One region of the Paraburkholderia hayleyella genome, then DNA from elsewhere that is predicted to be linked to it. Evidence: predicted binding sites of a transcription regulator. Region 1 holds the regulator's gene; the other holds the start of a gene.
The links. The regulator LexA, encoded in region 1, represses DNA repair genes until DNA is damaged. The targets are predictions, from matches to a motif close to ACTGTATNNNNATACAGT.
Positions count from the first base shown of each region.

Region 2: the regulator LexA is predicted to act here: its motif matches at 1,480-1,497, upstream of GH657_RS05110 (PA0069 family radical SAM protein).

Region 1 covers NZ_QPES01000001.1:2,126,306-2,129,720, reverse strand. Annotated here, with positions in the region: gene GH657_RS09465 (universal stress protein) at 1-172, shown strand, start outside; partial or broken gene GH657_RS09460 (hypothetical protein) at 364-621, opposite strand; gene lexA (transcriptional repressor LexA) at 922-1,590, opposite strand; gene GH657_RS09450 (sulfate ABC transporter substrate-binding protein) at 1,793-2,833, shown strand; gene cysT (sulfate ABC transporter permease subunit CysT) at 3,009-3,415, shown strand, end outside.
Region 2 covers NZ_QPES01000001.1:1,108,104-1,111,518, reverse strand. Annotated here, with positions in the region: gene GH657_RS05115 (NINE protein) at 1-323, shown strand, start outside; gene GH657_RS05110 (PA0069 family radical SAM protein) at 334-1,452, opposite strand; gene GH657_RS05105 (Lrp/AsnC ligand binding domain-containing protein) at 1,572-2,060, opposite strand; gene GH657_RS05100 (D-amino acid dehydrogenase) at 2,222-3,415, shown strand, end outside.

The DNA.
Region 1 (3,415 bases):
GGTTGGGCATCGTTGCCGCACCGGGCTGTCACGCTGGTGGATGGGCGCTGGAAACACGCCGCTGCTGAACCGCGTGAGCTGCAGCATTCTGGTGGCGTGTTCGTCGGCCAACGAGCCGGAGCTTGTCGACGAACTTGCGGCTGAAGCGGCCGTTGAGCCGGTGGTGAGTTAAGCGTTAAGCCGGCAACGCATTGAGCGGGCAATTCAGCCGCTGGCCGGACAGCTAACCTGAGACCGCCACACCGGTTTTTAGACGGCACGGATCATACAGATGGGCCACCCCGATGGGCTATACAGCAGGGCTATACAGCAGGGCCACGGCGCGTGATATTGCATGATATGCGCGCATGACGTGGCCCTGTTTTACTTGAGCGGCGCTAGTTGCGCCGCGATCCGCTCTTCTTCGATGCGGTGATCAATCATGCGGCAGACTGAATCAAACGTACCGACCATGATGAGGCGGGATGCGCCGTGGTAGACCCTGACAGGTGCACGCCGGGCAGCTTCGAGGTTGAGCCCGGTATTGAGCGAAACACGGGAAAAGGCGGGAGAGAAAGCAGGAGAGAGGGCGGGCGGTAGCGACAGGGCCGGAGACCGCGACGGATTGGCACAAGACAGGGGCCGGGGCCGTGCCGCCGATACCGCTGCTGTGCTCAGGTGCGATCGCATGACAGAAGACACTTGCGGCGGCTGGGGGTGGGCGGCAGCCAGCTTGCGCAGCGAGTGCAAAGGCTGTGGATGCAGAGACAGCAAATGCGAGAACGGGTGCTGGAGCACGCGAGGTAACAGGCGTGACAGACGTGACAGGCCTGATAAATAACGACGCAGCAACAACGAACGGCACAGTAACAAAGTGGCAAAAACAGTGGCAAAGAAAGTGGCAAAGCGCTCCATGAGGGTCTCCTGGTGGCGTTCAGAATTTTAGAATTCGCTGGGCCGAATCAGCCCGACCGCGATGCCTTCCAGCGCAAACTCCGCGCTGTCGGCTTGAACAAAGATATTTTCGTAATCGGGATTTTCGGCAATCAGCTCGATGCCATTGGGCTGGCGCTTGAGACGTTTGACCGTGACGTCATCACCTAGCCGCGCGACGATGATCTGGCCGTCTTTGGCTTCACTTTTCTTTTGTACGGCCAGCAGATCGCCATCGAGAATGCCGGCATCGCGCATCGACAGCCCGCGTACTTTCAGCAGGTAATCCGGCCGGCTCGAAAAAAGCGCAGGGTCGCAGGCGTAATGCTGGGCGATATGCTCTTGCGCGAGGATTGGGCTGCCTGCCGCGACACGTCCGATGAGCGGCAGTGAAAGCTGCATCAGGCTGGCGTGGGGGAGCGTGTATGGGTGTGGCGGGTGGTGTGGCGGATCGTGCGGGTTGGGGCCATGAAGCAGGCGGATGCCGCGTGATGCGCCCGCGGCCAGTTCGATGACACCTTTGCGCGCCAGCGCCCGGAGGTGCTCTTCAGCCGAGTTGGCCGAACTGAAACCCAGTTCAGCGGCGATCTCGGCCCGGGTGGGCGGAAAGCCGGTGCGCTCGATGGCCCGGTGGACCAGTTCGAAAACCTGCTGCTGACGTGCGGTGAGTTTGATCATGGAAAGACTGTATGGATAGACAGGTGGCTGTATTTTTATACAGTATTCGAAGCAATTCAAGCTTTACTTGTCGCGTTCATTAACACTTTTCCATATTAAAAAATGAAAAAACATTCGTTTTGATTATGAGATAGCTTCGATAGACTGGCCTGCAATCGAAACCACAACGCGTCTCATACCGCACACACCTCGGAGAAAAACGATGTTCTATCGCAATACAGGCTTGGCTGGCCGCCTGCGCCGCAGATTGGGCGCACTGGCTTTGGGGGTGATTTCCACGGTCGTTCTGAGTGTGCCCGTTCGGGCTGCCGATACGACGTTTCTAAACGTTTCTTATGATCCGACCCGGGAGCTGTATCAGGATTTCAACCAGGCATTCGGCCGGGCATGGAAGGCCCAAACCGGTGAAAGCGTGAATTTCAGGCAGTCGCACGGCGGCTCCGGGGCACAGGCAAGGTCGGTGCTCGATGGTCTTCAGGCGGATGTCGTGACGCTCGCGCTGGCTTATGACATCGACGCGCTGGCCAACAAGGGCCTGCTCGATAAAAACTGGCAAAAACGCTTGCCCGACAATGCCTCGCCCTATACCTCGACCATCGTTTTTCTGGTGCGCAAAGGCAATCCGAAGCAGATCCGCGACTGGGATGACCTGACAAAACCCGGCGTGTCGATCGTCACGCCGAACCCGAAGACCTCCGGCGGCGCACGCTGGAATTACCTTGCAGCATGGGCCTATGCGGAACATCAGCCGGGTGGCAATGCGCAGAAAGCCCGGGAATTCGTGACGAAGCTCTACAAAAACGCAGGCGTGCTCGATTCGGGCGCGCGGGGCGCGACCACCAGCTTCGTGCAGCGCGATATCGGCGACGTCCTGATTGCCTGGGAAAACGAGGCCTTCCTGTCGCTCAAGGAGTTCGGCCCGGACAAGTTCGAAATTGTCGTGCCTTCGGTGAGTATTCTTGCCGAGCCGCCCGTGGCGGTCGTGGATAAAGTCGTGGACAAGCGCGGTACGCGCAAGCTGGCTGAGGCTTATCTGAACTTCCTTTATAGCAGCGAGGGCCAGCAGATCGCCGCACGCAACTTCTACCGTCCGCGTTCGGACAAAGTTCCCGCTGCGCTCACAGCCAAATTTTCGAAGTTGAAGCTGTACACCGTCGACGATTCGTTTGGCGGCTGGACTCAGGCGCAGAAGGTTCATTTCGCCGATGGAGGGGTGTTCGATTCGATCTATCAGCATCAGTAAGCGCGGCTGACGGCTGGCATTCCGGCCCCGCGAGCCGCGCGGCGCGCCCCACGGGGCGCGTTTTGCCGGTAGGTGCCAATGCATGCCAGATGCACGCTGCTTATCTGTGTTGCTTATCTGTGTTGCTTACCCGCGCTATTTACCCGCGTTGTTCACCCGATAACGGACCTCACGCATGACAACGTTGACTTTCCGCCGACCGGGCGCCTTGCCGGGCTTTGGCCTGACGCTCGGCATCACGGTGACTTACCTGAGCCTTGTGGTACTGATTCCGCTGGCATCGACCTTTCTGAAAACCGCCACGCTCGACTGGGCGCAGTTCGTCCAGGCCGTCACGTCGCCGCGCGTGCTGGCGTCCTACCGGCTGACGTTTTTCGCCGCGCTGGGTGGGGCGCTGATCAATGCGGTGTTTGGTTTTCTCGTCGCCTGGGTGCTGGTGCGTTATTCGTTTCCGTTGCGCCGCCTGGTCGATGCGATCGTCGATTTGCCGTTTGCGTTGCCCACTTCGGTCGCGGGCATTTCGCTGGCGGCGGTGTATGCCAGCAATGGCTGGATCGGGCAATTTCTCGCGCCGCTCGGCAT
Region 2 (3,415 bases), 1.0 Mb from region 1:
CACTCATCGGTATTCCGGGGTTCATGCTGCTCGTGGCAACCGAACGAAGCTCCATCACAGGCTGGGTGCTGGCGTTTGCAGGCGCCGTCTCGCTACTGGCCGCCTTTCTCGCCGCGATTGTTTATGGGCTACGCCCCGACCAGAAATGGGATGCGCAGTTCAACGCCAACACCCAGCGCCGCAGCCACTCCGGCTGGACCGTGATTTTCATCGTCATCTTTTCTTTGCTGATCGGCGCATTTTTGCTGATGACAGGCCTCGCACTGTCGTTTCAGACCTATTTCGAAGCCCAGATTCAAGCCGCCAAAACGCTATCTCAATAATTGCCCGCTCTCAAAACAGCGGCAGTTGCGTCTGGATACGTGCGGCATGCGCCGCCCGGGAGCGCTGAAACTGCGACATATCGAGTATCCCGTGCGTCCGTTCGTTCAAACCGAAACGGCGCACCGCCTGGCGGAAACGCTGTCGCAGCAGGTCTGCCCACAGCCCGTCGCCCTTCATCCTGCTGGCAAACGAAGCATCGTAATTTTTGCCGCCCCGCATATCGCGCACACGGTTCATCACGCGCTCCGCACGATCCGGAAAATGTGCGCTCAGCCAGTCCTGGAATAGCGGCGCAACTTCCCATGGCAAGCGCAACACAATATAGCTGGCGTGAACCGCCCCAGCCACTGCGCAGGCCTCCAGCACCCGTTCAATATCGGGCTCGGTGATAAAGGGAATAACCGGTGCGATGCTGACCCCAACCGGCACCCCCGCGTCGCTCAGCGTACGGATGGTGCGCAGCCTGCGTGCCGGTGCGGCTGCACGTGGCTCAAGCGTGCGTGCAATATCAGGATCGAGCGTGGTGAGGGTGATCGCTGCCATGACCTGCTTGCGCGCCGCCATGGGCGCCAGCAGGTCGAGATCGCGTTCGATCAGCGACGATTTGGTGATGGCCGCGAACGGATGCTGAAACTCCGCCAACACTTCGATGACCCGCCGGGTCAGGCCCAGTTCGCGTTCCGCGGGCTGCCAGGCGTCGGTATTCACGCCCAGCGCGATGGGCTCAACCTCATAAGCGAGTTTTGACAGCTCACGCCGCAACAGGAATGGCGCATTCGTCTTGGCATAGATGCGGCTTTCAAAATCCAGCCCCGGCGATAACCCAAGATAGCTATGCGTTGGCCTGGCAAAACAATAAATACAACCGTGTTCGCACCCCCGATAGGGATTGAGCGACACGTTAAAAGGGATATCGGGTGACGTGTTGCGCGTCAGAATGCTTTTTGCCTGCTCCTCGAAGACCTCGGTGCGCAGCATGGGCGGAGCCTCCGCCAGTGCAGTGGCCCAGCCATCGTCGATCGCATCGCGCTGGTCCACTTCGTAGCGCCCCTGCACATTGGTGATGGCTCCACGGCCCTTGCGTGGTGCAGGAGGGGCAATGGGAAACTCGGGGATGGAATGGGTCACGGGGCACCTGGTTTGAACGGTCGAAATACTGTGCAAATATACAGTATTTCGACCGTTCAAACTGCTTGCTGCCGCTGCCCGCCATGACGATAGCGAGCCGGCCAGGATGCCCCCCCCAACTAATCGTCAAACGCAATAACCAGCGTTTCCTTGACCTCTTCCATCACCACATAGCTCTTCGACTGCACCGCCCCCGGCAGTTGCAGCAAAATGTCGCCGAGCAGCTTGCGGTAATCCGCCATCTCGCCAATCCGCGCCTTGATCAGATAATCAAAATCGCCCGATACCAGATGACACTCAAGCACCTCCGGAATCTTCTGCACCTCACGGCGAAACTGGTCAAACATATTGCCATTCTTGTGGTCGAGCGTAATCTCAACGAATACCAGCAGCGCCGCGCCTAGCTCGCCCGGATTGACCCGTGCGTAATAACCGACAATCACCCCATCGCGTTCCATGCGCCTGACCCGCTCGATACAGGGCGTCACCGAAAGCCCAACCTGTTCAGCGAGATCTTTCATCGCCATGCGGCCGTCTTGCTGCAGTAGCATCAGAATCCTGCGATCGAGCTTGTCCAGCGCGCGAACTGACTGGCGTTGTATACGCATGATTTCCTCCTGAAAAACTCAAAAATACAATAACAAAAACTGTCTCAAGCAAAATATCATAGGCAAAAAACTGGGTACATAGCGCCTGGCCATCTGAATCCGTCATCTGAAAGTCAAACTGCTTCCAGCGCGATTCGCCCTTTGATTCTTTCGGAGCCGTTATGCGTATCGTCGTTCTGGGCAGTGGCGTCATTGGCGTCACCAGCGCGTATTATCTCGCCCGCGAAGGCCATGAAGTCACGGTAATCGACCGTGAGCGTGGCCCGGCCCTCGAAACCAGTTTTGCCAACGCCGGGCAAATCTCTCCCGGCTATGCCGCGCCCTGGGCTGCGCCCGGTATACCGCTCAAAGCCATCAAATGGATGTTCGAAAAACACGCGCCGCTCGCCATCCGGCTGGACGGCACGCAGTTTCAGTTGCGCTGGATGTGGCAGATGCTGCAAAACTGCACCACCGCGCGCTATGTGACCAACAAGGGCCGCATGGTCCGGCTGGCGGAATACAGCCGCGATTGCTTTCAAGCCCTGCGCGCCGATACCGGCATTCAGTACGAAGACCGCACCGGCGGGACGCTCCAGGTTTTTCGCACCCAGCAGCAGCTTGATGGCGCCGCCAAAGACATCGCCGTTCTGCAAGACGCCAACGTTCCCTATGAACTCCTGATGCCCGCCGATCTGGCTCGCGTCGAACCCGCCATGGGCGCGATCTCGCACAAGTTGACGGGCGGGCTGCGTCTGCCCGGTGACGAAACCGGCGACTGCCAGATTTTCACCCAACGTCTCGCTACGCTGGCCGAAGCGCTTGGCGTCACCTTCCGCTATGACACGCCCATCGATGCGCTGGCGCTAAGCGGTGGCCGCATCACGGGCGTGCAATGCGGCGCCGAAATGGTTCAGGCGGATGCTTATGTCGTCGCGCTCGGCTCGTACTCCACCCCACTCCTCGCGCATGCCATCAGGATTCCGGTTTATCCACTTAAAGGCTATTCGCTAACCGCGCCGATCATCGATACCGCCGCAGCCCCGGTTTCGACTGTGCTGGACGAGACCTACAAAATCGCCATCACCCGCTTCGATAACCGGATTCGCGTCGGCGGCATGGCGGAGATCGTAGGCTTCGACAAAACGCTCAAGCGCGCGCGCCGCGAAACACTCGAAATGTGTGTGAACGATCTGTTTCCCGGCGGCGGCGATACTTCGCAGGCGAGCTTCTGGACCGGTCTTCGCCCCATGACACCCGATGGCACGCCGATCGTCGGACGCACGCCGATCCCGAATCTCTTTTTGAATACGGGCCATGGCACGCTCGGCTGGACCATGTCGTGCGGCTCAGGCCAGTTGCTGGCCGATCTGATG